Regions from separate parts of the Streptomyces sp. NPDC050121 genome, predicted to be linked through region 2. Evidence: riboswitches for the same ligand, from Rfam matches in the RefSeq annotation. Region 2 holds a riboswitch; each other region holds the start of a gene.

Region 1 (6,941 bases), on a different contig from region 2:
ACCGTCGCGTGGGGCAGCCGCGTCGCCCGCACGGCGTGCCCCTGGGGGGCGGAACCGGCGCCCTGGACGACGACCAGGGGCTTGGCGGCCGCCGTGCGCCGGGCGAGGCGGGTGAACTTGCGCGGGTTGCCGATGGACTCCAGGTACATCAGCGCGACGTCGGTGTCGGGGTCGTCGTACCAGTACTGCAGGACGTCGTTGCCGGAGACGTCCGCGCGGTTGCCGGAGGAGACGAAGGTGGACACGCCGGTGACGCCGGTGACGCCCGCGCCGCGCCGGTGGAGGCGGGACAGCAGGGCGATACCGATGGCGCCGGACTGGGCGAAGAGCCCGATCCGGCCGGGCCTCGGCATCTGAGGGGCGAGGGAGGCGTTGAGCCGCACCTGCGGGGAGGTGTTGATGACCCCGAAGGCGTTGGGGCCGATGATCCGCATGCCGTACGCGCGCGCGTGGCGGACGAGTTCGCGCTGGCGCTCGCGCCCGTCGGGACCGCTCTCGGCGTACCCGGCGGAGAGGACCACGAGTCCCTGCACGCCGTGCTCGCCGCACTCGGCGACGGCCTCGGGCACATGCTCGGCCGGGACGGCGAGGACCGCGAGGTCGACGGGCCCCGCTATGTCGCGCACGAAGCGGTGGGCGGGCACGCCGTCGAGCTCCTTCAGGTCCTCGGAGAAGGCCTTGTTCACGGCGTACAGGCGGCCGGTGAAGCCGGCCTCCCGGAGGTTGCCGAGGACGCTTCTGCCTACGCCGCCGGGTGTGCGGCCGGCGCCGACGACGGCGACCGAGCCGGGCGCGAGCAGCCGCCGTACGGAGTGCGCCTCCGCGCGTTGCTCCCGCGCGCGCTGCACGGCGAGGGAGCGCTCGGTGGGTTCGAGGTCGAACTCCAGGCGGACGACGCCGTCCTCGAAGCTGCGCTTCTGGGTGTAGCCGGCGTCCGTGAACACCTTGATCATCTTGGTGTTGGCGGGGAGCACCTCGGCGGCGAAGCGGCGGATGTCGCGCTCGCGCGCGACGGCCGCGATGTGTTCGAGGAGCGCGGAGGCGACACCGCGGCCCTGGTGGGCGTCCTGCACGAGGAAGGCGACCTCGGCCTCGTCGGCGGGCGCGGAGGCGGCCATGCCGTCGGCGCCAATGCGGTCATAGCGTACGGTTGCGATGAACTCGCCGCCGATGGTGGCCGCGAGTCCCACCCGGTCCACAAAGTCGTGGTGCGTGAAGCGGTGGACGTCCTTCGCGGACAGGCGCGGGTAGGGCGCGAAGAAGCGGTAGTACTTCGACTCGTCCGAAACCTGCTCGTAGAAGCTGACCAGGCGCTCGGCGTCATCGACGGTGATGGGGCGGATGCGTGCGGTGCCGCCGTCGCGCAGCACCACGTCGGCCTCCCAGTGGGCGGGGTACTCGTGCCGGTCCGACGCGCTCTGCATGGGGCCCAGAGTACGGCTCGCGTCCGACAACGGCGCGAGGCAGTCTGTGGAGGACGGATGCCGGATCGAGGCCGCGATCCGGCGACCGCGCGGGACGGGTCGTCGAGGACCCGTCCCTCACACGCTTCACGTGTGGAACACTGGTCTAGACAACCTGAACCTGAAGGGCAGCATCACATGGCTGAGCGCCGCGTCAACGTCGGCTGGGCCGAGGGCCTTCACGCCCGCCCCGCTTCCATCTTCGTCCGGGCCGCCACGGCCGCAGGTATCCCGGTGACGATCGCCAAGGCCGACGGCAACCCCGTCAACGCGGCCTCCATGCTGGCCGTGCTCGGCCTGGGCGCCCAGGGCGGCGAGGAGATCGTCCTCGCCTCCGAGGCCGAGGGGGCGGACGTCGCTCTCGACCGTCTCGCGAAGCTGGTCGCCGAGGGTCTCGAGGAACTCCCCGAGACCGTCTGATCAACCCCTGGTAATTGAGGTTGCGGGGCTCGTCCGAATTATCGGGCGAGCCCTTCGCATTTCCCGTCCGCGGGCAGCAGAAATAATCCCCCGCGAATTATCTCCTCTTTGTATACGGCTCTCGTGTTAATGCCGCACGCTTGTCATGTTTACGGGAGGTTGCGAAGTCCTCACACGGTCGATGCGCTCCGGTCCGCCGGAAAAGCGCAGTCGGTGCGCGGCCGTCGTGCGCTCGGTGTGCAGCGCCGTGATCGCCCGCGCGCGCTCATGGTCGCCGCGCGCCACCGCGTCCACGATCGCCCCGTGCTCGGCCCAGGACTCCACCGGGTTGGCCGGCGCCTCCACCGCGTACATCCAGGCGATCTTGTGGCGCAGCTGGGTGAGCATCGACGTCAGGGCATGGCTTCCGGAGGACTGGGCGAGCGTCTCGTGGAACCAGCCGCCCAGGGAGCGCAGATCCTCGCTGCTGCCCCTCCTGGCCCGCTCCTGGCCCAGCCGGACGAGGCCGCGCAGCACCTTCAGATGGGCCTCCGTGCGCCGCTGGGCGGCCCGGGCGGCGCCGAGCGGCTCCAGGAGCATGCGCATCTCCAGCACGTCCGCGGCCTCCTGCTCGGTCGGCTCCGCGACGCACGCGCCCGCGTGCCGCCGCGTCACGACGAAGCCCTCGGCCTCCAGCGTGCGCAGCGCCTCCCGGACGGGGACGCGGGAAACGCCGTAGCGGCGGGCGAGGAGTTCCTCGGTGAGGCGGCTGCCGCGCTCGTAGACACCCGAGACGATGTCGTCCCGGACGGCCGTGCACACCGAGTGCGCCGGAATACGCATGACGGACCTCCGCCTTAATCCCCGTGAAACGTCGACGATTGACGTGTGTTCCGTGACTCTATTGCAATGAGCGGGAATTTCCGATGGCGGGCCGGAATCCATGGATATTTTTTGGACAGCAGGGCATCGAAAACGGCGAAAGCCCCGGCCGGGAGGGCCGGGGCTGGACGATCTGTCGCCGTGCGCCGTCAGACGTTCACACCGTGCTGGCGGAGGTAGGCGACCGGGTCGATGTCCGAGCCGTACTCCGCCGTGGTGCGGGCCTCGAAGTGCAGATGCGGACCGGTGACGTTGCCGGTCGCGCCGGACAGGCCGATCTGCTGGCCGGGAGTGACCTGCTGGCCCACCGAGACGCCGATGGACGACAGGTGCCCGTACTGGGTGTACGTGCCGTCGTTCATCTTGATGACCACCTGGTTGCCGTACGACCCGCCCCAGCCGGCCTCGACGACGGTGCCCAGGCCGACCGCGTGCACCGTGGTGCCGGTCGCGGCGTGGAAGTCGATGCCGGTGTGACTGCCGGAGGACCACAGCGAACTGCTGGCGTGGTAGCCGGTGGAGACGTAGGAACCCGTGATCGGCAGCACGAAGGCGTTGAGCCGCTTGCGCTCGGCCTCACGGGCGGCACGCACGCGTGCCTCGCGCTCCTCGACGGCCTTCTTGGCGGCCGCCTCACGTGCGGCCTGCTCGTAGGCGGCCTTCTTCTGCACGGCGACCTGGTCGTCGATCTGGTCGGCGACGGCCTCGCCGGCGGTGACGACGGGGATCAGCCCGGTCTGCTCGGGGGTGGGCTCGGCGGCGAAGGCCGGGGCGGAGGCGACGGTGGCCATGACACCGGTGGTGGTGAGCGCCGCGACGCCCGCGGCGCGCGCGGTGGTGCGCTGCATCCGGCTGGGCCGACGGTGCTTCCCGGTGGCGCAGGTGAACGCCATGAAGTGGGGGGTGTCCTTTCCTTCCCTCTCGCCTACCGGGTTAGCTGACGGGTTCGGAGCAGGAAGGTCTCCTACGGACCCCCTCGCGGCTCGCGCGGGCGTCCGATTCACCCCAGGGACTTCACGTGGGTCCCCGGCTCCCCTGGCTCGCGCCGTACGGGGACTCGGCGATGACTGTCCGCTGCCGCGGCTGCGGCGCACTGCCTGACGAACAGCCCGGACGAAGCTAAGCGGGACGGGTTTCAATCCTCAAACGAATCCCGGTTTTTGTAGCGCATGCCACAGGGCAGACAGGCAACCTCCGCCTCAATTCGGACACGCAGAGGCCCTGATGACGTTTCCGTCGGCCAGGGCCCCTGCGTGCGCGTGCCGTTGGCGCGGCCACCGCGCCCGCCGGTCCGCCTACTCGGCGGACACGACCTTCACCGCGCCGATGCCGAGGGCCTCCACCGGCTCCTTGATCCGGGCCGCGTCACCGACCAGGACGGTCACCAGCCGGTCCACCGGGAAGGCGTTCACGGCCGCCGCGGTGGCCTCCACGGTGCCGGTCGCGGCGAGCTGCTGGTACAGCGTCGCCTGGTAGTCGTCGGGCAGGTGCTGCTCGACCTGGTCGGCCAGCGTGCCCGCGACGGCCGCGGCGGTCTCGAACTTCAGCGGCGCCACCCCGACCAGGTTCTGCACGGCGACGTCACGCTCGGCGTCGGTCAGGCCGCCCTCGGCGAGGGTGCGCAGCACCTTCCAGAGGTCCTCCAGGGCGGGACCGGTGTTCGGGGTGTCCACGGAGCCGCTGATGGCGAGCATCGCGGCGCCAGAGCCGTCCGGCGCGGACCGCAGGACCTGCCCGAAGGCGCGAACACCGTAGGTGTAGCCCTTCTCCTCGCGCAGGACGCGGTCCAGGCGGGAGGTGAGGGTGCCGCCGAGGCAGTACGTGCCGAGCACCTGCGCGGGCCACACGCGGTCGTGCCGGTCGGCGCCGATCCGGCCGATCAGCAGCTGCGTCTGGACGGCGCCGGGGCGGTCCACGATGACGACCCTGCCGGTGTCGTCGGCGGTGACCGGCGGCACCGGCCGCGGCTGGGCCGAGGAGCCCGTCCAGGCGCCCAGGGTGTCGCCGAGGAGGGCGTCCAGGTCCACGCCGGTGAGGTCGCCGACGACCACGGCGGTGGCCGTTGCGGGGCGCACATGCCTCTCGTAGAACGCGCGCACGGCGGCGGAGTCGATCTTCTCGACCGTCTCCACGGTGCCCTGGCGCGGGCGCGACATGCGCGCGGTGGCCGGGAACAGCTCCCTGGAGAGCTCCTTGGCGGCGCGCCGCGAGGGGTTGGCGAGCTCGTGCGGGATCTCGTCCAGGCGGTTGCGGACGAGACGCTCGACCTCGCTGTCGGCGAACGCGGGCGCCCTGAGGGCGTCGGCGAGCAGACCGAGGCCCTTGGGCAGGCGCGAGGCCGGCACTTCGAGGCTGAGGCGGACGCCGGGGTGGTCGGCGTGCGCGTCCAGGGTGGCGCCGCAGCGCTCCAGTTCGGCGGCGAACTCCTCGGCGGAGTGCTTGTCGGTGCCCTCGGAGAAGGCGCGCGCCATGATCGTGGCGACGCCGTCGAGGCCGGCCGGTTCGGCGTCCAGGGGCGCGTCGAGGAGGATCTCGACGGCGACGACCTGCTGGCCGGGGCGATGGCAGTGCAGCACGGTCAGGCCGTTGGCCAGCGCTGCGCGGTCGGGCGCCGGGAACGCCCACGGCTTGGCCTCGCCCGCCGCGGGCTGGGGGTGGAAGTCCATCGTGGCGAGCTCGGTCACCGGGCCGCCTCCTCGTTCTCGTCCTGGTCGGCGGGGGCTTCGGCGGCGGTCGGCTCGTAGACGAGCACCGCGCGGTTGTCGGGGCGCAGGCGGGCCTTGGCGACCTCCTGCACCTCCTCGGACGTCACGTCCAGCACCCGCTGGACGGCGGTCAGGGCGAGCTGCGGGTCGCCGAACAGGACGGCGTAGCGGCACAGTTCGTCGGCGCGGCCGGCGACCGTGCCGAGCCGGTCGAGCCACTCGCGCTCCAACTGGGCCTGGGCGCGCTCCATTTCCTCGGCCGTGGGGCCCTCCTCGGCGAACCGGGCGAGCTCCTCGTCGATGGCGGTCTCGATGACGGGCACCTCGACGTCACCGGACGTCTTCACGTCCAGCCAGCCCAGGGAGGGCGCGCCGGCGAGCCGCAGCAGGCCGAAGCCGGCCGCCACAGCCGTACGGTCGCGGCGCACGAGCCGGTTGTACAGGCGGGAGGACTCGCCGCCGCCCAGGATGGTGAGCGCCAGGTCGACGGCGTCGCACGCGCGCGTGCCGTCCTCGGGCAGGCGGTAGGCGGCCATCAGGGCGCGGGCCGGCACCTCCTCCTCGACGATCTCGCGCAACTGCTCGCCGATGACGTCGGGCAGCGAGCCGTCGCGGGGCTCGGGCTTGCCGTCGTGGCCGGGGATGGAGCCGAAGTACTTCTCGACCCAGGCGAGGGTCTCCTCGGGGTCGATGTCGCCGACCACGGACAGGACCGCGTTGTTGGGCGCGTAGTACGTCCGGAAGAACGCGCGCGCGTCCTCCAGGGTCGCCGCGTCCAGGTCGGCCATCGAACCGATCGGCGTGTGGTGGTAGGGGTGGCCGTCCGGGTAGGCGAGAGCCGTCAGCTTCTCGAAGGCCGTGCCGTAGGGGACGTTGTCGTAGCGCTGGCGGCGCTCGTTCTTGACGACGTCGCGCTGGTTCTCCATCGACTCGTCGTCGAGCGCCGCGAGCAGCGAGCCCATGCGGTCGGCCTCCAGCCAGAGGGCGAGCTCCAGCTGGTGGGCGGGCATGGTCTCGAAGTAGTTGGTGCGCTCGAAGCTGGTGGTGCCGTTGAGCGAGCCACCCGCTCCCTGGACCAGCTCGAAGTGGCCGTTGCCCTTGACCTGTCCGGAGCCCTGGAACATCAGGTGCTCGAAAAGGTGAGCAAGGCCGGTGCGACCCTTGACTTCGTGTCGTGAACCGACGTCGTACCAGAGGCACACCGCCGCGACGGGGGTCAGGTGGTCCTCCGAGAGCACCACGCGCAGGCCGTTGGCCAGGCGGTGCTCGGTCGCTGTCAGGCCCCCGGAGCCTGCCTGGGCTGTGGCCGTGTGACCCATGGGCATGTACGTCCCTTCCGATCGCGGACGCGGTCGTCGAAACCGCGGTTTTCCTGCCGGTCCTGCCACTGTATGCAAGCGTGTGGACGGTCGGCGAAGTTCCCGGGGACATACGCCGAGAGCGAGATCGCGTAGCCTGCGGACAGCCGTGGAGGAGGTGCCTCTGCGTGCGG
Region 2 (6,941 bases):
AGGGACGTGACCTCACCGGCAACGACCGGGTCCGCATCCTCGACGTCGAGGTCCTCGCCTGCGACTGGTCCGTCCTGCGCCGCACCACCTTCGACTACCGGCACAGCGACGGCCACGTCAGCCGCGAGCAGCGCGAGACCTACGACCGGGGCGACGGCGCGACGATCCTGCTCTACGACCCCGACCGGCGCACCGTCCTGCTGACCCGTCAGTTCCGGCTGCCCGCGTACGTCAACGGACACCCCGACGGCATGCTGCTGGAGACCGCCGCCGGGCTCCTGGACGGCGACGACCCGCAGGAGGCGATCCGTCGTGAGGCCGCGGAGGAGACGGGACGCGCGGTGCCGGACATAGAGCACGTGTTCGACGCGTTCATGAGCCCCGGCTCCGTCACGGAGCGGCTCAGCTTCTTCGCCGCCCCCTACGACGCCTCCGCCCCCGGCGTCGACACGGCGGGCGTGGCGGCCGAGGGCGAGGACATCACCGTCGTCGAACTCCCCTTCGCCGAGGCCCTCGACCTCGTCCGCACGGGCGCGATCGCGGACGCGAAGACCATCATGCTGCTCCAATGGGCAGCGCTGGACGGCCCGTTCGGGCCCGAGAGGGGGCGCTGACGCCCGGTCCGGGATCGGCCCCGGAATCAGCCGTCAGCCGACGTTCAGCCCCGTGAGGTCCCCCAGCGGCAGCGTGTGCTGGGTCTGCAGGACCTTCGCGCGCAGGTAGCGGACGTTGTGCGGGGTCGTGAAGACGCCCGTCGGGACCCGGTCCTGGACGTCGATGCCCAGTTCCCGCAGCTGGTCGGCCTTGTCGGGGTTGTTGGACAGGAGGTCCAGGCTCGTGATGCCGAGGGCGCGCAGCATCTGGGCGGCGGCCGTGTAGTCGCGGCCGTCCTCGGGCAGGCCGAGCGCGGCGTTCGCCTCGTAGGTGTCCAGGCCCTGGTCCTGGAGGGCGTACGCGTCGAGCTTGTTGTAGAGGCCGATGCCGCGGCCCTCCTGGCGCAGGTAGAGCAGGACGCCGCCCGTCGCGGCTATGCGCTCCACCGCCTCGCGCAGCTGCGGCCCGCAGTCGCACCGCGCGGAGCCGAAGACGTCGCCGGTCAGGCACTCGGAGTGCAGCCGGACCAGCGGGGTGGTGCCGGGTGCCGGCTCGCCGAGGACGACGGCGACGTGCTCCTGGCCGTCGGCGAGGCCGTGGAAGGTGACCAGTTCGGTGTTGACGGAGTAGCCGTCGTGGAAGCGAAGCGGTACCCGGACGCGGGCGCGCTGGGTGGCGGCGGGGGTGTCGGGCATGCGGGTCTCCCGGGTCCGGTGGTGAACAGTGGCACACGGCCGGCTTCTGCTTCAGATTTGAAGCAGTTCCGACGAATCGAGACCCTACCTCATGCTTGAAATTTGAAGCAACCGAATTGTGATGCGCCTCATGAGGTCCCGGAGGCCCCGGCGCCCTCCGAGGCCCCGGCGCCCTCCGAACCTGCGCCCTCCGAGGCCCCGGCGCTTCCGGAGCACGGCGACGACCGTCGGCGCCACGGAAGGTCCTCGGGCGCGACCTCGTTGCTGTCGTCCCCCTGGAACCCCCGTACGACCTGGGTGAAGATCTCCTCCAGCTGTCCCACCTGTTCAGGGGTGAGGCGGGCGAAGAGGGAGGCGCGGACGGTGTCGACATGTCCGGGCGCCGTCCTCTCCAGGACCGCCATGCCCTCGTCCGTGAGGACCGCGACACTCCCGCGCTTGTCCCAGATGCAGTCCTCGCGACGCAGTAGCCCGTCCTTCTCCAGACGGGTCACCGCATACGTCAGCCTGCTGCGGGTGATCTTCAGCTGCTCCGCGAGCTCGGTCATCCGCAGGCGCCGCTCCGGTGTGTCGGAGAGGTTGGCGAGGATGGAGTAGTACAGGTGAGGCATGCCGGCCTCCTGCTGGAGCTGCCGGTCGATCGCGTCCTCGACGAGGAGGTACCCGGCGACGTAGGCGCGCCAGGCGCGTTGCTCCTCGGGGGTGAGCCAGCGAGTCGTCATGCGACCAGTGTAGTTTGTTTCAAACTTGAACCAAGAGTCCACGTCAACCCACGTCACCCACCTCTCACCCACCTCCACCCACGCCACCGGGGAGCGCGTCGATGCCGTACCCGTACGTCCTGCTGTCCGCCGCCGTCTCCCTCGACGGCTACCTGGACGACACCACCCCCGAGCGCCTGCTCCTGTCCAGCCCCGCCGACTTCGACCGCGTCGACGAGGTACGGGCCTCCGTCGACGCCATCCTCATCGGCGCCGGCACCATCCGCGCGGACAACCCCCGGCTCCTCGTGAACTCCCCGGAGCGGCGCGCCGCCCGCGTCGCCGAGGGCCGACCGCCGTACCCCCTCAAGGTCACGGTCAGCGGCTCCGGCGAGCTCGATCCCGCGGCGAACTTCTGGCACACGGGCGACGAGAAGGTCGTGTGTACGACGGACAAGGGCGCCGAGCGCGCCCGCGCCCTCGGGATCGCCGCGGACGTCGTCCCGCTCGGCCCCGAACTGGACTGGCGCCGCCTCCTCGAACACCTGCACGATGTGCGGGGTGTGCGGCGTCTCATGGTCGAGGGTGGCGGCACCGTGCACACCCAGCTGCTCCAGCAGGGCCTCGCCGACGAACTCCAGCTCGTCGTCGCCCCGCTCTTCGTGGGCGACCCGGACGCGCCCCGCCTCTTCGGGCCGGGCGGCTACCAGGGCGGACGGCTGCGCCTGGTCGAGACGCGGCGCATCGAGGACGTCGTACTGAACCGCTACCAGCCCACCGCCCCCGGCGCCGGACCGCTCCCCGCCGCGGCCGACCGCCACTGGCTGGCCCTCGCCTGCGAGCTCGCGGCGCAGTGTCCGCCGTCGCGGACCGCCTTCAGTGTCGGCGCGGTGATCGTGGCCGCCGACGGTACGGAACTGGCCCGCGGCCACTCCCGCGAGGCCGGCGACCCGGTCGTGCACGCCGAGGAGGCGGCCCTCGCGAAGCTCGACCCCGCCGACCCGCGGCTGCCCACGGCCACCGTGTACAGCAGCCTCGAACCCTGCGCCCGTCGCTCCTCCCGCCCCTCCCCCTGCGCCCGCCTCATCCTCGACGCGGGCGTGCGCCGGGTGGTCACCGCCTGGCGCGAGCCCGACACCTTCGTGACGGAGGCGGACGGAACCGGGCTCCTGACGGCCGCGGGCGTCGACGTCCTCGTCCTCCCGGAGTTCGAGGCGCGGGCGAAGACCCCGAACCGGCACCTGGAATGAGGCGGCGGGGGCGGGGCATCGGGGGCGGCGGTAAACCGTGGTGTTTCACGCCCCGGAAGTAGCGTAGACTGGAGTCACAACGACGCGGGGTGGAGCAGCTCGGTAGCTCGCTGGGCTCATAACCCAGAGGTCGCAGGTTCAAATCCTGTCCCCGCTACTGAAGGCCGAGGGCCGGAATCCGAAAGGGTTCCGGCCCTCGGTGTTGTCCGGGGCAATTCGGCGCGCATCCGGGATGCTTCAGCGCACATCAGGGACCCCTCAGTGCGTGACCTGGACATGTGGCCGGTTGGTTACTGTGCGTACGCCGTCTTTTCGGACGCCTCTTCCGTCAACTCGCCCGTTTTTCGCCGGTCATGGGGCGAAAGTCCCAGGCCGAAAATGTTGTTGATCAAGTAGAAGTGCTTGGAAACCGGCCCCCAGGTCTATTAACGTTCGATAACGCAGCGCGGTCGTCCCAGCCGTCACAAGAGTCGGCTCCGTGCGCATGTGCCGAATCCCGTAAGGGAACCGGGGAACCACCACCTTGGGGTGAATCGCACGGAAGCCACCGTGAACTCGCGGAGTCCACGGCAGGTATACGCGCGTAGGAGACCTTCCCGCTCCGAACCCGTCAGCTAACCCGGTAGGCGACGGAAGGAAAGGAGTACGCCCGCGTGGCGTCCAACCGGCCTGCCCCAGAAGCCCCGTTCGTGCCCGCCCAGCGGTCCACCGAGACCTTCGGCTACGGCGACTACCGCACCGACGAGGGCCCCTGGGAGGAGTGGAACCCCACCGCGGAGTCCATTCGCCCGGTACGCGGCAAGCACCGCGTCGCCAAGCAGCGCGGCGGCGGGTTCGCCCGCAGCTCCACCGTCCTCGGCGTCGGCGTCATAGCCGCCGTCAGCGCGGGCGGCATGGCCAGCGCCAACACCGGCAAGGCCCCCGTCTCCATCTCCCTGCCGGACCTGCCGAACGTCGGCTCGCTCATCTCCGACGACGAGCCCGCCCAGGACGCCGCGCCGGCCCTGGCGACCTTCGGCTCCGAGAGCACCGCCGACGACAGCAGCCAGAGCGTCTCCGACGCCGGTGAGGCCCTGCGCAGCCGGATCATGGCGCAGGCCGAGTCGCAGCAGACCCAGATCGAGACCAAGGCCCAGGCCGCCGCCGAGGCCGCCGCGGCCAAGGCCGCGAGCGACGCCGTCGCCAAGGCCGAGAAGGACGCGAAGGCCAAGGCCGACGCCGCAAAGGCGAAGGCCGCCGCGGAGGCCGCCGAGAAGGCCGAGGCCGCGCGCCTGGCCGAGCTCGCCAAGCAGTACACGCTGCCGACCTCCTCGTACACGATCACCTCGACCTTCGGTCAGGCCGGCTCCATGTGGTCCTCCGGCTACCACACGGGCCTGGACTTCGCCGCTCCCACCGGCACGCTCATCAAGGCCGTCCACAGCGGCACCGTCACGGAGGCGGGCTGGGCCGGTTCCTACGGCTACCGCACCATCCTGACGCTGGACGACGGCACCGAACTCTGGTTCTGCCACCAGTCCTCGATCAGCGTCAGTGTCGGCCAGAAGGTCGGCACCGGTGACGTGATCGGCCGCGTGGGCGCGACGGGCAACGTGACCGGGCCCCACCTCCACCTCGAGGTCCACCCGAACGGCAACTCCGACGGCGTCGACCCGATGGCCTGGCTGCGCAGCAAGGGCCTCAACCCCTGAGCCGCCCCTCCGGGGAACACCTGTCAGACCCGTAAGACCCGTAAGACCCGTAAGGCCTGTGAGACCCGTAGTACCCGGGAACACCCCTGAGGGTCCCCCTCGGGGGTGTTCCCGTGCTCCGTCCACGTGTGCTGTTCACACGTTCTTCGTGTTGCCCAGGGAATGGGTGTGCCGCCCGCGCCCGTTGATGTGAAGCATGACTTCTCTTCGCAAGCTCGGCTCCTCCGGCCTCGAGGTCTTCCCGCTCTCCCTCGGCGGCAACGTCTTCGGCTGGACCGCCGACGAGACGGCCTCCTTCGCCGTCCTCGACGCCTACGCGGCCGCCGGCGGCAACTTCCTCGACACCGCCGACTCCTACTCGGCGTGGGTCGAGGGCAACTCGGGCGGTGAGTCCGAGACCATCATCGGCAACTGGGTGAAGCAGCGCGGCAACCGCGACGACGTGGTCATCGCCACCAAGGTCAGCCAGCACCCCGAGTTCCCCGGCCTGACCGCGGCCAATATCAAGGCCGCCGCCGACGCCTCCCTGCGCCGCCTCGGCACCGACCACATCGACCTCTACTACACGCACTTCGACAAGACCGAGGTGCCCGTCGAGGAGATAGTCGGCGCGCTCGACGGACTGGTGAAGGCCGGCAAGGTCCGCCACATCGCCGCCTCCAACATCTCCCCCGAACGCCTCCAGGAGTCCCTGGAGTTCTCCGACCGCGAGGGCCTGGCCCGGTACGTCGCCCTCCAGCCCCACTACAACCTGGTCTCCCGTGACACCTACGAGGGTGGCCTCCAGGACCTCGCCGAGCGCTTCGGCCTCGCCGCCGTCCCGTACTACGCGCTGGCCTCCGGCTTCCTCACCGGCAAGTACCGGCCCGGTACGACGGTGGAGAGCGCCCGCGCCGCCGGTGCCGCCAAGCATCTCGACACGGAGCGGGGCCGGAAGGTGCTCACCGCCCTGGACGAGATCGCACAGGCCCACGACACACAGGTCGCCACGGTCGCGCTGGCGTGGCTCGCGGCGCAGCCCACGGTGGCCGCGCCGATCGCCTCCGCGCGGACGGTCGAGCAACTGCCGGCGCTGCTGGAAGTGGCGGAGCTGGAACTGACGGACGCGGAGGTCAGCAGGCTGACCCAGGCCTCGGCCTGATCCTTACGACTGGTAGGGGTTGGCAGCCGGGTACGGCTGTGCGGGATACCCGTAGCCGTGCCCGTACACCTGCCCCGCCGGATACCCGTGCCCGTGCCCGTACACCTGCCCCGCCGGATACCCGTAGCCGTGCCCGTACACCTGCCCCGCCGGATACCCGTACCCGGCGGGGTGACCCGGCCCGTATCCCTGGGCCGGCCCCTGGCCGTACCCGTACACCCCGTACACCGGCCAGGGCGGCGCGGTCACCCGGACCGGCGGGGCCGTCATCCGGGCGGCGTGGTCCAGCGCGGGCCGGGCGATGTCCTTGCGCCGCCACAGTTCGTTCAGCAACTCCCGCTCCCGTACGACGAAGTCGGCGTTCGCCCGCCCCCGCCGACCGCGGTGCCGCAGGAACGCCAGGGACGTCGCGTACGCCTCGTACCGCGCCACCTCCCGCGCCGCCGGCTTGCCCAGGTGGCGGCCCGCGTACACCCGGGCCACCCGCCGGGCCCGCATCGAGCCGAGCGCGAACGGCTCGGCCGGGGTGAGCCAGCCGGCGGCCGCGTAGGCGGGCAGCTCCTCGCGTACGGTGCGCAGCTCGCGTTGGCGCGTCCACACCACCAGCCAGGTCAGCAGCCCGAACGCGGGCACCATGAACGCCGCGTACACCGCGAAGAAGCCGAACTCGCCGAACGTCGAGGAGCCGTTCCACAGGGCGTGCATGCCCATCGCGAGAAGCAGCCCGGACAGCGGGAGCAGCACCCGCCGCAGGCGCTGACGGTCCCCGGAGAGCGCCGCGACGCCGAAGCCGATGCCGGTCAGGACGGTGAACAGGGGGTGCGCGAAGGGCGACATGACGACGCGTACGAAGAAGGTCGCGGCGGTGA
Region 3 (6,941 bases), on a different contig from region 2:
CGGTGGGCTCGGTGCGCGGGGTGGTCGGCGGGGGAGTTTCCATACTTCCGGGGTTGTCTCTCTGTCGGTTCAGTGGTCGGCGGCGTCCGACTTGTCGACGCCGTCCCAGACGTTCGTGTACCAGGGGCGGTCGGCCGCCCCGAGGTCGGCGCGGGACTGCTTGGCCGCGTCCGGGTCGATCACGATGTAGCCGGTCTCCCCCGGCAGCACATAGTGCAGGCGCTGCCGGATCTGCTGCTCGGCGTACGCGTCGTCCTGCCAGCGCGCCTTGAGGTCGCGCAGCTGCTCGACGCGTTCGCCGGCCTGCTGCTTCTCGCGCTCCAGGTCGGCGATCTCGGCGCGCTGGGAGACGTACTGGCGCATGGGGTAGGCCAGGGCGACGATCAGCGTGCACAGGACGAGGGCGAGCAGCGCGGCGCGGCCGGTGAGGCGGGAGCGGCGGGCCTGGCGTTTGGTCTGGGAGCGGTAGACGCGGGCCGCGGTCTGCTCCCCGAGCAGCTTGATCCTCGTCGCGGTGGAGAACCGGTCCCGGTCCTTCGCGGCCATGTTCCCCCGCCTCCCGTCTCCCATGTGCGTACGTCCCCGCACACGGTACGGGACCGAGTACGGGGACGTACGTACGACTGGCTAAGGCTTGACCCCGTAAGGGTCAGCCCTTGCTGTGCTTGTCAGTTCGCGGAGCGCTGTGCCTACTGGTTCGCGGAGCGAAACCGGGGGAAGGCCGAGCGGCCCGCGTACACCGCGGCGTCGTCGAGGATCTCCTCGATGCGCAGCAGCTGGTTGTACTTGGCGACGCGCTCGGAGCGGGCCGGGGCGCCGGTCTTGATCTGGCCGCAGTTGGTGGCGACGGCGAGGTCGGCGATGGTGACGTCCTCGGTCTCGCCGGAGCGGTGCGACATCATGCACTTGAAGCCGCTGCGCTGGGCCAGCTCGACGGCGTCCAGCGTCTCGGTGAGCGAGCCGATCTGGTTCACCTTGACGAGCAGGGCGTTCGCGGCGCCCTCCTCGATGCCGCGGGCGAGACGCTCGGGGTTGGTGACGAACAGGTCGTCGCCGACGATCTGGACCTTGTCGCCGAGCTTGTCGGTGAGGACCTTCCAGCCGGCCCAGTCGTCCTCGAACAGCGGGTCCTCGATGGAGACGAGCGGGTAGGCCGCCACGAGCTCCTCGTAGTACTCGGTCATCTCCGCGGCCGAGCGGGACTTGCCCTCGAACTCGTACACGCCGTCCTTGTAGAACTCGGACGCGGCGACGTCGAGCGCGAGCGCGATCTGCTCGCCCGGCGCGTAACCGGCTTCCTTGATGGCCTCGAGGATGAGGTCGAGGGCCTCGCGGTTGGAGCCGAGGTTCGGGGCGAAGCCGCCCTCGTCGCCGAGGCCGGTGGACAGGCCCTTGGCCTTCAGCACCTTCTTGAGGGTGTGGTAGACCTCGGTGCCCCAGCGCAGGGCCTCGGAGAAGGACTCCGCGCCGATCGGGGCGATCATGAACTCCTGGATGTCCACATTGGAGTCGGCGTGCGAGCCGCCGTTCAGGATGTTCATCATCGGCACCGGCAGCAGGTGCGCGTTGGGGCCGCCCAGGTAGCGGAAGAGCGGGAGGTCGCTGGCCTCGGAGGCGGCGTGGGCGACGGCGAGGGAGACGCCGAGGATGGCGTTGGCGCCGAGCGAGCCCTTGTTGTCGGTGGCGTCCAGGTCGAACATGGCCTGGTCGATCAGACGCTGCTCGGTGGCGTCGTAGCCGACGAGCTCCGGGCCGATCTGCTCGATGACGGCGAGGACGGCCTTCTCGACACCCTTGCCCTGGTAGCGGTTCGGGTCACCGTCGCGCAGCTCGATGGCCTCGAAGGCGCCGGTGGAGGCGCCGGACGGGACGGCGGCACGACCGGTGCTGCCGTCGTCGAGGCCGACCTCGACCTCGACGGTGGGGTTCCCTCGCGAGTCGAGGATTTCCCGGGCTACGACGACGTCGATGGACGGCACGAGCATCTCCTTCTTGGGATGTGACGCTGAGAGTGCGGGGCCCGTGGGCCTTGCGACTAGAGCCTAACCGCCCGACGGGCGTCGGCAGCCGACCGACCGCCCTGTGGACGAACTGACCGTACACATTGTTCCCGCTCGGAACAAAGAGCGGGTGACAAACAGGCGAAGAAAGCGCGCGAGGCAAACGGGCGGCGGGGAGAGAGGGCAGCGAGCCGAGCGGCAGCGAGCCGAACAGGGGCGAGGCGAACGGCAGCGAGCCGAACAGGGGCGAGGCGAACGGCAGCGAGCCGAACAGGGGCGAGCCGAGCGGCAGCGAGCCGAACGGGGGCGAGGCGAACGAGGGCGCGGCGAACGAGGGCGAGGCGAGCGGGCAAAGAGAAACCCCGCTCCGGTGCGTACGGGGGAACACGCACCGGAGCGGGGAGCCCGTGGGGACGGGGGGTGACCCTCACGAGGTCTTCAGTGTGCCGACCTCGGATGTGAGGGTGCTGTGGCTTCTCTGGGTCCGCTCTGGGAGCCGGGGATCACTTCAGGTGCAGCTGCTGACCCGGGTAGATGAGGTCGGCGTCCGCGACGATGTCCTTGTTCAGCTGGAACAGCTTCTGCCAGCCGCCCTTGACCTTGTGCTTCTCGGCTATGGAGCTGAGGGTGTCGCCCTTGACGACCTTGTACTCGCCGTCGCCCTTCTTGACCTTCTTGCCGGTCGGCGTGGTGACCGTCTTGGAGGCGGCCGGGCGGTCGGTGGAGCGGGAGGCGCTCTGGTTCCCGGTCGAGCGGGTGCCGGCGCTGCTGGAGCCGGAGCCGCCGGTGCTGCTCGACGAGCCGGAGGAGCTGCTGCCGTTGTAGGCGGCGCCGGACAGGCCCGTGCCGCAGACCGGCCAGGCGCCCTTGCCCTGGGAGGCGAGGACCTTCTCGGCGACGGCGATCTGCTGCGACTTGGAGGCCTGGTTGGCCTGCGCGGCGTACTGCGTACCGCCGTAGGCGGCCCAGGTGGAGGCGGAGAACTGCAGGCCGCCGTAGTAGCCGTTGCCGGTGTTGATGGACCAGTTGCCGCCGGACTCGCACTGGGCGACCGCGTCCCACTCGGAGGCGGTGGCGGCGGAGGCGTTGCCTGCCGCCATCAGCGGGGCGGCGATGGCGACGCCGGTGACGCCGGCCAGCGCGGCGACGCGGGTGGCCTTGGACGGACGACGGTGCTTGCCCTTGCCCGAAAACAGCATGGTGGATCCCCTCACCGACGCCTGCGAGGTGAGCTGTCGGGTTCGGGCCGGTTGAGTTGCCCGGCCACGCTCTCGCTTTCACGAGGCGCGGCTTCACCCCAAGCCGCTCCGGTCAACTGCCCGGTGCGGCGCTTACCTTGGGTCCCCCGCTCCTGCCTACGGCGCTTGACGCGACGACTGTTCCCGGGCTGCCACTGGCAGGATTCGGCGTTGCGACGGCCGGGGCTCGGGTTGCCGAGCGGGACGACCGTAGACACGCGATCCGCGGAATTTCAAAGACGATCAGGGCTTCTGAGACTCATCCCACACTTTCACCAAACCGGACATTCGGCGCGAAGTATGACGTGAACTCCCGCTGTTTTTCTTGGGTTTTGCGCCCTATTCAACCCCTGTGTCGAGGGTCTGACCGGGGACGATGTCGCTCGGGTCGGCGCCGATGAGGCCCTTGTTCTCGGCATAGAGGGCGCGCCATCCGCCGTCGAGGCCAAGGGAGTCGGCGATGGAGGCGAGCGAGTCGCCCTCCTGGACGACGTAGGTGGCCGCGGCGTGCCGGCCGGCGGAGGCGGTCGTGGCGCCGTCGACGGCGGCGGCACGGTCGGCGGCGGCGCTCTTGGTCGTGTTCTCCTCGGCGGTGGCGCCGCGGTGTCGGCCCGAGCCGAGGGAGCCGGTGTCGACGAGGCTCCAAGAGCCCGCATCCTGGACCGACTTGTCCGGATCGTCCGCTTCCGGGGCCCCGGCGGGTGAGCCGCCGGTCGCCTGCGCGTCACCCTGGCCGCCGGAGCCGTCGGACGCGCCGGCGCCGGTGGAGCCGCCCGCACCGGTGGAGGAAGAGGACGAGGGGGACGAAGGGGACGAAGGCGACGCGGAGGGTGAACTCGATGAATTGCCGGACGAGTCAGACGACCCAGACGAGCCGGACGAGCCGGAGGAACCAGTCGAACCGGTCGAACCGTCACCGCTGCCCGAAGAGTTCGAGGAACCCGTGGAGCCGGACGATCCCGACGACCCCGACAGCCCCCTGGACAGGTCGGACAATCCGGAGGAGGCCGACGAGTCGGACGAGTCGTCCGCCACGCCGGTGTCCACGTTCAGCGCGCCGTTCGCCCGGGTGAGCCCGGAGGTCAGCCCACAGGTGCCCCAGGCGCCGATGTTCTCGGCCGCGAGCAGTTTCTGCGCCACCGCGATCTGCTGGTTGCGGCTGGCCAGGTCGGGGCGCGTCGCATAGTCGAGCCCCCCGTACGTCTCCCACTGCTTCTGGGTGAGACTCAGGCCGCCGTACTCGCCGTCGCCCTTGTCGGCGCTCCACGAGCCGCCGGTCTCGCACTGCGCCACCTTGTCCCACACCGTGCCGTCGGCGGCACTCGCGCCCGAGGCGGCGAGCAGCGGGATGGCGATGGCGGAGCCCGTCACTCCGGCCGCGACGAGCAGCGCCGGGGCCTGGCGGGGGCGACGGTGTCGACCGTTCCCGGAGAGCATGCGAGGGGCCTTTCTCTGGACAGCAGTACCAGCGCGGCGGGTGAGACTGACGCGTCGCGCTGACGAGTGAACGTATCGGCAGACGATCACTTGTCACAAGTTAATGCCGCGCAGATCACGTGAAGATCACAGACTTGAGGATCGCTCACCTTCACTTCCCCGAATGGTCACACTCCGGCTGACGTGCGATCAGGAATGCGCCCAGAGTGCGCCCAGAGTGCGCTCAGAGTGCGGTCGGATTGCCCTCGCCGTGCACAGGCGTGAACTCCACCGGCAAGGTCCGCAGGCCCCGCATGATGAGCCCGCCACGCCACCTCAAGTCCGCCGGATCCACGGCCGGTCGAAGGTCGGGCAGCCGGGTCAGGAGCGTGGCCAGCGCCGTCTGTCCCTCCAGCCGGGCCAGCGGGGCCCCCAGGCAGTAGTGGATGCCGTGGCCGTAGCCGAGATGCTGGTTGTCACGGCGGGAGAGATCGAGCGTGTCGGGGTCCGTGAAGCGGGCCGGGTCGCGGTCGGCGGCCGCCAGGACGACGAGCACGGGGTCGCCGGGCGCGATGTCCTGCCCGCCGATGCTGAGTGGCTCGGTCGCGAACCGCCAGGTGGCGAGCTCCACGGGACCGTCGTAGCGCAGGAGTTCCTCCACGCCGGTCTCCAGCAGGTCCCGCTGCCCGGACGCGAGGGATGCCTGCAACCGCGCCCGCTGCTCCGGGTGGGAAAGCAGGGCGTGGAGGCCGTTGCCGATCAGGTTGACGGTGGTCTCGAAGCCGGCGAAGAGAAGGATGAAGGCCATGGCCGCGGCCTCGTTCTCGGTGAGGTGCTCACCGTGGTCGGAGGCGCGGATCAGGCCCGAGATGAGGTCCTCGCCGGGGGCCGGGTCGGCGGGGAGCTCGGCGCGCTTGCGGTGGATCAGCTCCAGCAGGTAGCCGCGCATCTTCTTCACCGACCGCGCGACCCCGCCGCGGGGCCCGCCGCCGTGCCGGATCATCATCCCCGCCCAGTCGCGGAAGTCGTCCTGGTCCTCGCGGGGAACGCCCAGCAGGTCGCAGATGGCGTAGATGGGGAGGGGGAAGGCGAAGTCGTGGATGAGGTCCGCCTCTCCCCGGGCGGTGAACCCGTCGATCAGCCGGTCCGTCAACTCCTGGACGCGGGGCGCGAACTCGGCGACCCGGCGCGGCGTGAACGCCTTGCTGACGAGCCGTCGCAGCCGGGTGTGGTCCGGCGGGTCGATGTTGAGCAGATGCGTCATCAGCTCGGCCTTGCGCTCACCGGGAATGCCGGTCTTGCCCTTGGCGTGGGCGGGCTCGTCGTGATGCGCGGGGTTCTTGGACAGCCGCTGGTCGGCGAGGGCCTGTTTCGCGTCGGCGTAACGGGTGACCAGCCAGGCCTCGACCCCGCTGGGCAGCCGGGTGCGGTGCACGGGCGCGTGCTCGCGCAGCCAGGCGTAGGCGGGGTAGGGGTCGGTGGCGAACTCCCAGGTGAAGAGGGCGGGAGCGGACGGGACGTCGGTCGGGGGGGCGGCCGGGGCGTGGGTCGGCGGGTCGGTCGGGGCGTGGGCCGGCGGGTCGGTCGGGGGGTGGGGCTGGTTGGTCACTCCTCGACGGTAGCGGGGTTCCCGGCGTGCTCTGCGAGCGCCTTCATCGCACCCGGGTGCCCCATGTCGGCGGCTTTGCCGTACCAGAGGACGGCTTCGGCGGGATCGTTCTGCTTGTCGAGGAGGGACGCCAGGCGGTAGGCGGCGTAGGCGTCACCGTTGGCACACCCCTGTTCGTAGTGACCGCGGGCCTGCTCCGGAAACCCCGCCTTCTCCGTCACGGCCCCGAGGTGGGCGGCGTCCAGCGGGTGACCGGACGCGAAGTACGCCGCGGCGTCCATCAGGCTCCCGCTCGGCTCCTGCGCGTCGTTCAGCAGACGGGTGGCCTCCTCGTCGCCCGCTGCGGCGGCACGGGTGAGCAGCACCTCCGCGATCTCGGTCTCATGGCGCAACAGGAAGTAGACGGCCACACTGCGGGCGACCGGGGCGTACCCCTGCGTCTCGGCCTCCATGTAGTAGGACGCCGCCTGGCTCAGCTCACCCCGCCCGAGCAGCAGATCGCCCAGCCGGTGTGCCGCCGCCATGTCACCCCCGCTCACGGCCTCGCGCAGCGCCTGCTCGGCCAGCGCCAGATGGGCCTCGCCGACCAGCCTCAGCTCCTGGCCGCCCGGCTTCTGCTCCGCCGCCGCCCGCAGGTACGGCAGCGCCTGTTCCGCCTCTCCCCTCGCCAGCAGCAGC
Region 4 (6,941 bases), on a different contig from region 2:
CTGCGGTCCTGCACGGACTTCAGGGACCACAGGTCGAGCACCGGGCAGCCGTACCGGTCGGCGACGGCACGGACATGCCCGTTGTAGGTGGCGATCTTGCCGCGCAGGTGCTTGAGCAAAGGAACGCCACGGGTGTCGAAGCCGGTGGTCACCATGACCGTGCCGGCTGCGGCGGTCAGGGACGCGATCGCGCGCTCGAAGCGCTCTGCGACCTCGTCCGGGTCGGTGCCGGGACGAAGGATGTCGTTGCCGCCCGCACAGAAGGAGACCAGGTCCGGGGCGAGCCGCACCGCCCTGGGGAGTTGGTCCTCCACGATCTGGTCGAGCAGCTTTCCGCGGACCGCGAGGTTGGTGTAGTTGAAATCGCCTTCGGGCCGCAGGTCCGCGAGAAGCACCGCGAACCGGTCGGCCCAGCCGACGAACGCCCCGTCGGGGCCGGGGTCGCCGACGCCCTCGGTGAAGCTGTCCCCCACCGCCACGTACGACCCGATCACTGATCTGTTGTCATTCTTCGAATCGTCTGCCACAGCAGTTCATGATTCACCTTCGAATGTGACTTACGCGACCGTAGGAAGGGGTTGACGGTCGGTGAGATAAGCCACTGCTAAAGAGTTGGCCAATCAGGGAATAAGGGACCACACCCGGAAGTCGTTGATGCGGAAGTGGCTCCAGGTGGTCCGGAACGCGAAGTGCCCTGCGGTGTACGGCTCCAGGTCGGTGTAGTCGAAGACGAGCCGTCCGTTGTTCCACCAGCGCACGGCCGAGCCGTCGGAGACGATGCGCACATGGTTCGGCTCGTTCGCCACGAGCAGCGGCTCGGCGTAGTCGTAGATCAGCGGGCGCACCCCGGCCTCGCCGACGTAGCGGCGCAGCCGGGTGGTGGTGTTGGTGTTGGCGCCGTAACCGGCGTAGTACGTCTTGAGGTAGTCGTACTCGGCCAGGGCGCCGCCGCGCGGGGTGGCGAAGAGGTCGTCCGGGGAACGGACGTCGACGGCGTTCCAGAAGTTGTTGAGGTCGGACACGCGGTCGTTGACCCCGCCCGCGGAGACGGGCGTGGCGACGTATTCGAGGACGTACGGTCCTTCGAGCGGCCGCCTGAACCAGATCGTGGCCCCGGCGGGTACATCGACCTCCAGGGCGCCGCGGGAGGCGGTGACGGTTCCGCCCTTCTCCAGTTCCACGGCCCACTTGCGCAGACCGTGGCGGAAGTCGTCGTGGGCGATCAGCCGGCGGTGACGGGGTGTGGCGCTCGCGGCGCCCGCGGGGGCGAGGGCGGCCAGGGCGGCGCCGGCGGCGAGGGCTCCGAATGCTCTGCGCGTGGTCGACACGGGAAGCGGCTCCTTCAGTGGGCGGGGTGGGTGAGGGACGGCCTGGGCACCCGGCGGGTCTCGGCGCCGGGGTGGTGGTCGGGGTACGTGGACTGCGGGTAGCCGCACCCGGCCCGCGCGGTACGCGGGGTTCTGGGCGAGCGTGCGCAGGCGGGCGACGGTGACGGCGGCGGCTCTTCGGCGGCGGGTGGCGTTCACTGGCGACCCTGCGCGGGGTTTCCGATGAGGGCGACGAGGCGGTCGGCCGCCTTGCGGTGACCTTGGGCACTCGGGTGGACGGCACCGTGGAAGTCGCCGTCTGCCGCCGAGAGCCAGCCGGTCGTGTCGACGAACTCCGTGCGGGAATCGGCGAGTTCGGCGACCACCGCGGCGATGTCGGCGGCGTGCGACCCGTCGAAGGGACGCAGGGCGAGGATGCGGGGGTGCGGGGCGGCCGACCGAAGACGCTCCAGGTAGGCGTGGTAGGCGGCACGGAGCTCGGTCGAGCCGTAGGCGGCGTCGTTGGTGCCCTGGTTGACGACGATCACGTCGGCGTCGCGGTCCGGGCGCGCCGGGGAGCCCGCGAAGTTCCAGCCGGACGCGTCACCGGCGGTCGGCACTCCCCCGTTGCCGGTCTGGAGCACACCCTGCCGCCCGAACCCGACCTGGGTGAGCGAGGCGTGCAGGGCGTCGGCGACGAGGGTCGGGTACGCGGCCGTCCCGTCGGCGCAGTCGGAGGTGTTGACCTCACAGAGCGCCATCACACCCTGGGTGATCGAGTCGCCGTAGAACGCCAACTCACGTGCTCTGACGGGAGGTTGACCGAGGAGACGGCCCTTGAGTCCGGTCAGGACGACTCCGGTCTCCAGCGGGGGCGTCCACCGGCCGGCCCGCGAGTGGACGTCTTTCACGGACAGCTGCACCGTGTGCGGGCCCCGCCCGGTCGCCGTGATCGCGAGATCGGCGCGGTCGACGGCGTGCAGCTTTTTCGGGCCTCCGTCGACCGACACGTACGCCTGTGCGGGCACGGTGACCGACGAGACGTCGAACAGGGCGTGGACGGCGCCGCCCGCGAACCGGAACCGCAGCCGGGAACCGGAGTTGACGGTGATCGCGGCCTCGGCGGTACAGCCCCAGTGCCCCTCGTAGACGAGTCGCCGGTCGCCGGGACGGACGAGGTCCGTGCCGCCGGACGCGGCCGAGGCGGACGGTGCGACGCCGGCCAGGAGCGCCACGGCCGCCGCAGTGCTCAGGAACCGGTTGATGACGGTGCGTCGGTCGGCGCCGGACACGGGACCTCCGAAGAACGGCAGAAAGCGCTTGCTCCCTGACGGGGATCACTGTGGCCCCACCCTGACCCGCCTGTCGAGGGGACGAAAGGGGCTGCCACCCGACCGCAACGAAACGATCACGAACACGCAAGGCCCGTCGGCGGGACCGGCATGCGGGAACACCGAAGGCCGGACCCGGGGATCGGGGTCCGGCCTTCGGCTGCGTGTCAGGCGTGTCAGGCGTGTGGCGCGCCAAGCGTGGTCAGGCGCGGTCAGGCGGGTGGCGTGCGGTCGTCGGCGGGGTCAGCCGACGGCGACACCGTGCGAGCGGAGGTAGGCGACCGGGTCCACGTCCGAGCCGTAGTCCGGCGTGGTACGGATCTCGAAGTGCAGGTGCGGGCCGGTCACGTTGCCGGTCGCACCGGACAGGCCGATCTGCTGGCCCTCGGTCACGGTCTGGCCGGCCGAGACGGAGAGCTGCGAGAGGTGAGCGTACTGGGCGTAGTAGCCGTCGGCGAGCTTGATGACGACCTGGTTGCCGTACGCGCCGCCCCAGCCCGCGGAGACGACGGTGCCCGCGCCCACGGCCTTGAGGGAGGTGCCGGTCGGGACGACGAAGTCGACGCCGGTGTGGTAGCCGCTGGACCACATGCTGCCGGCCACGTGGTAACCGGTTCCGATGGTCGCGCCGGCCACCGGCAGGGTGTAACCGCTGGAGGTGCTGGTGGTCTTCTCGGCGGCCTGGGTGGGCGACTTCGTCGAGGCGGACGAAGAGGACGAACCCGACGACGACTTGGTGCCGCCGGTCGTGGCCTTCTTGCCGATCGAGAGCTTCAGGCCGGGGTGGATCAGCGACGGGTCGCCGCCGATGGCCGCACGGTTGTCCTGGTACAGCTTCTGCCAGCCGCCGCTGACGTTCTGCTCGTCGGCGATCTTCGAGAGGTAGTCGCCGGACCGCACGGTGTAGGTCCGGGTGCCCGTGGCGGCGGCCTTCTTCTGCGCCACCGGAACGGATTGCACGGCCTTTTCCGAAACAGACTGCGCGACCGTCTGCGCGACGGACTGGGAGGCCGATTGCACGGGGGCGGCGTGGGCGCCGGTGGCGCCTATGAGCGGAAGGGCGAGCGCGGCGCCGCCGGTTCCGACGACGGCGATGGAACGGGTGAAGCGCTGGGACTTGGGACGGCGGTGCTTACCCTTCGCGGGCATGACGAATTCCTCTCCGGCGCCTGCGAGGTGAGCTGTCGGGTGCGGACTGGAGATGTCCGGCCGCGCCGAGGCGCGGCTTTACCCCAAGCCTGTTCCGGGACCGGAACAGGCGGTTCTGCCTGTGGGTCCCCCGCTCCTGCCGGGTACGGGTGAGTGTGCGGACACCGGGCGGCGGCAGGATTAGGCGTCCGTCCGGATTGGTGTGGAACGTAAGCGACCAGGACGCACAGGGACAAGCAGAGGTTGCACGGACAACGCATTTCTCTTGATCCGCTGTGCGAATTCCCGGTCACGCTCCGTCAATCAATAGGCCCGCTTTTCGTCAAACCCCCTTGAAAGGCATGCAAATTACGTGAGCATGACGCGCGACGTACGGTCACGAATATGACGCTGCTCACGTGAGACTTCCCCAGGTTTCCTTACTCCGCAGCGAGTTGGAATTAAGGCCCCAATTCGGACATAACCCTCAGATGCGGCGCAGTCGGATAACCGTCGCATCAAGGTCGCCCCGCAGTCCGGTCCGCAGCCCACGGTGCAGCAGCACGGCCCCTCGGTGCACTTCGCCCGTTTCGCGGCATTCGTAAGGCGCTGTCGGGTCGAGCCCGCGCAGTCGAAGCGCCGGAACGGGCTCGCCGAACCGCTGCGCCTGAAGCCAGGCGAGGACGACCGCCTCGTCGCCACGCACGTACTGGACGGCGCTCAGGCCGCCGGCCGGCGGCCGCAGCCGGTAGAGGTCGCCGTGCTGCACAAGAGGCCGGATGTCCTTGTAGAGGTTCACCCACTCCCGCGCCTCGGCCAGCTCCTCCTCGCTCCATTCGGAGAGGTCCCCGCCGACGCCGAGCACCCCGGCCATGGCGCTGACGAACCGGAAGCGCAGCGAGCTGACCCGGCCGTTGAGCTGGGCATTCGGGCTGTCCGTGACCCAGGCGGCCATGACCCGGGCGGGGTGGATCTGACTGAAGCCGTGCTGGATGTCGAGCCGGTCGAGGGGGTCGGTGTTGTCGGAGGTCCACACCTGGTCGGTGCGGCTCATGATCCCGAGGTCGATGCGTCCGCCGCCGCCCGAGCAGGACTCGAAGGCGACGCCCGGGTGGGCGGCCCGCAACCGGTCCAGCAGGCCGTAGAGGGCCCGCACATGGTCCACCCAGAGGCGCTGCGGGTAGGGATCGTCCGGCCAACCGGCGTCGGTGAAGCAGCGGTTGAAGTCCCACTTCACGTAGTCGACGGGGGCGCTGGACAGGAGGGCGTCGAGCTGTTCCCAGAGGTACTCCTGGACGTCCTCGCGCGCGAGGTTCAGTACTAGCTGATTGCGGAACTCCGTCCGCTTTCGTCCCGTTTGGAACTGCACCCAGTCGGGGTGCGCCCGGTACAGCTCGCTGTCGGGGTTGACCATCTCGGGCTCGACCCAGATGCCGAACTGCATACCGAGGGCGTGCACATAGTCGGCGAGCGGCTTGAGCCCCTTCGGGAAGCGGTCGGGGTTGGGCCGCCAGTCACCGAGCCCGGCGTGGTCGCCGGTGCGCGCCCCGAACCAGCCGTCGTCGACGACGAACAGCTCGACGCCGATCGCCGCGGCGCGCCGGGCGAGGGTCGCCTGCTGCTCCTCGGAGATGTCGAAGTAGGTGGCCTCCCAGGAGTTGAAGAGCACCGGCCGGTCCCCTTCGGCGTCCGGGATCACGTGCGCCCGCTGGTAGGCGTGCCAGGTGCGGCTCGCGCCGCCGAACCCGGCGTCGCTCCACAGACCGGCGAAGACGGGCGTGGTGAAGGACTCCCCTGTCGCGAGGCACAGCAGGCCCGAGTCGTCGTAGCCAGCGCCGCCGGTGATCTGCACGCGGGCGTCGGGGAGCTGGGCGACGGCGATCCGCCAGGAGCCCGACCAGCCGAGGGCGCAGCCGTAGACCTCGCCGCGTTCCTCGGTCGCGTCGGTGTCCAGGGCCACCCAGGGCAGATGCTGGTGCCCCGTGTGGCCGCGGCGGCTGCCGATGACCTTCTCACCGTAGGTGAGGGGGGAGACGGTGAGCCGGGACTCCGCGGCCCAGCGGCCGTGCAGCTGCGACAGCCGCCAGCCCTCGCGCTCGGGCAGGGTCCAGACAGCGGAGTCGGCGCGCAGCAGCTCCAGCGGCCGCTCGCCCTCGTTGCGCAGGGTCGTCCAGCGCTCGACGACATCTCCTCGCATCCGGTAGTGCAGGGTGACGGCGAGCCCGCCGTCCCGGAAGCGCAGCCGCAGCCCGTCGCCGTCGGCCTCGTACGCCTCGAAGGTCCACTCGGTGCCGCGCCGCTCGTCGGTGCGCACGGACAGGGCGGGCCGGACGAAGCGGGGGCCGCCCTCGACCGGGTACTCCTCGCGGCCGTCGAGCGGGCCCTCGAAGGACGCCCCGCGCTCCGACGGCGGCAGCGCGGCGAGTGCCTCGGCGTCCGCGAGCGCGATGCCCGGGCCCCAGTGCAGGTGGATCAGCTCGTCGGCCTCGGTGAGGTGGAGGGCGTAGCTGCTCGTGGGCCCCGAAAGGAGCCAGGTACGGCCGTTGTCGGCGATCTCGGGCATCAAACCCCCACTAATTCGAACAGGTGCGATCAAGCACCAACATCATCGAATGCGGTCGGCCCACCCGGCAACTTCGCCCGGGCAATCCTGTGGACAACTCCTCACCTGGGCGGACGTCCGGTTCACCGGCCTGTGGACAACCCGTTGCCCCGGGAACCCATGTCGTATGGTCAGGTGTCCCGTCGGCCACCCCGAGCCGCGCCGACGGTGACCGACAGGGAGGGAGCCCCAGTGACGCAGCAGATCCCGTCGACCGAGCCCGAGCTGGCCGGCGTGCGCAACTTCCGGGACGTGGGCGGCCTGCCGGCCGTCGACGGCCGACGGGTGCGCCACGGCGTGCTGTTCCGCAGCGGCCACCTCGCGCACGCCACCGACGAGGACGCCGCGTTCCTGTCCGGCCTGGGCCTGCACACGATCTTCGACTTCCGCAACGCGGCGGACCAGAAGCTGGAGGGCCCGGACGTCGACCTGCCGGGCGTGCTCAATGTGAACCTGCCGCTGTCGGACCCGGCGGACGGCTCCGAGTTCTGGAAGATGGTGCGCGACGGCCACATCGACCAGCTGCGCGAGATACTCGGCGAAGGCAAGGCCGCGGGCCGGATGATCGCCTCC

The links. Region 2 has a riboswitch for cyclic di-AMP ahead of ACIBTS_RS47465 (M23 family metallopeptidase). Riboswitches for the same ligand answer to the same signal wherever they lie in the genome.
Positions count from the first base shown of each region.
Region 1: linked by a shared signal. The riboswitch ahead of ACIBTS_RS28905 (M23 family metallopeptidase) and the one ahead of ACIBTS_RS47465 (M23 family metallopeptidase) in region 2 are both predicted to bind cyclic di-AMP.
Region 3: linked by a shared signal. The riboswitch ahead of ACIBTS_RS31960 (transglycosylase family protein) and the one ahead of ACIBTS_RS47465 (M23 family metallopeptidase) in region 2 are both predicted to bind cyclic di-AMP.
Region 4: linked by a shared signal. The riboswitch ahead of ACIBTS_RS02880 (peptidoglycan DD-metalloendopeptidase family protein) and the one ahead of ACIBTS_RS47465 (M23 family metallopeptidase) in region 2 are both predicted to bind cyclic di-AMP.

Region 1 is NZ_JBITJV010000021.1:125,780-132,720, reverse strand. It holds gene ACIBTS_RS28920 (GNAT family N-acetyltransferase) at 1-1,424, opposite strand, end outside; gene ACIBTS_RS28915 (HPr family phosphocarrier protein) at 1,602-1,883, shown strand; gene ACIBTS_RS28910 (GntR family transcriptional regulator) at 2,010-2,705, opposite strand; gene ACIBTS_RS28905 (M23 family metallopeptidase) at 2,894-3,637, opposite strand; cyclic di-AMP (ydaO/yuaA leader) riboswitch at 3,652-3,817, opposite strand; gene ACIBTS_RS28900 (M16 family metallopeptidase) at 4,040-5,428, opposite strand; gene ACIBTS_RS28895 (pitrilysin family protein) at 5,425-6,774, opposite strand.
Region 2 is NZ_JBITJV010000071.1:11,637-18,577, reverse strand. It holds gene ACIBTS_RS47490 (NUDIX domain-containing protein) at 1-614, shown strand, start outside; gene ribA (GTP cyclohydrolase II) at 648-1,289, opposite strand; gene ACIBTS_RS47480 (MarR family winged helix-turn-helix transcriptional regulator) at 1,418-2,011, opposite strand; gene ACIBTS_RS47475 (dihydrofolate reductase family protein) at 2,113-3,240, shown strand; tRNA gene ACIBTS_RS47470 (tRNA-Met) at 3,324-3,397, shown strand; cyclic di-AMP (ydaO/yuaA leader) riboswitch at 3,718-3,886, shown strand; gene ACIBTS_RS47465 (M23 family metallopeptidase) at 3,894-4,931, shown strand; gene ACIBTS_RS47460 (aldo/keto reductase) at 5,128-6,072, shown strand; gene ACIBTS_RS47455 (PrsW family glutamic-type intramembrane protease) at 6,076-6,941, opposite strand, start outside.
Region 3 is NZ_JBITJV010000025.1:97,864-104,804, reverse strand. It holds gene ACIBTS_RS31975 (DUF501 domain-containing protein) at 1-43, opposite strand, end outside; gene ACIBTS_RS31970 (septum formation initiator family protein) at 70-546, opposite strand; gene eno (phosphopyruvate hydratase) at 690-1,979, opposite strand; gene ACIBTS_RS31960 (transglycosylase family protein) at 2,504-3,199, opposite strand; cyclic di-AMP (ydaO/yuaA leader) riboswitch at 3,203-3,373, opposite strand; gene ACIBTS_RS31955 (transglycosylase family protein) at 3,578-4,675, opposite strand; gene ACIBTS_RS31950 (cytochrome P450) at 4,899-6,263, opposite strand; gene ACIBTS_RS31945 (hypothetical protein) at 6,260-6,941, opposite strand, start outside.
Region 4 is NZ_JBITJV010000002.1:101,882-108,822, forward strand. It holds gene ACIBTS_RS02865 (SGNH/GDSL hydrolase family protein) at 1-494, opposite strand, end outside; gene ACIBTS_RS02870 (DUF6250 domain-containing protein) at 621-1,328, opposite strand; gene ACIBTS_RS02875 (GDSL-type esterase/lipase family protein) at 1,523-2,599, opposite strand; gene ACIBTS_RS02880 (peptidoglycan DD-metalloendopeptidase family protein) at 2,882-3,787, opposite strand; cyclic di-AMP (ydaO/yuaA leader) riboswitch at 3,792-3,949, opposite strand; gene ACIBTS_RS02885 (alpha-galactosidase) at 4,254-6,329, opposite strand; gene ACIBTS_RS02890 (tyrosine-protein phosphatase) at 6,561-6,941, shown strand, end outside.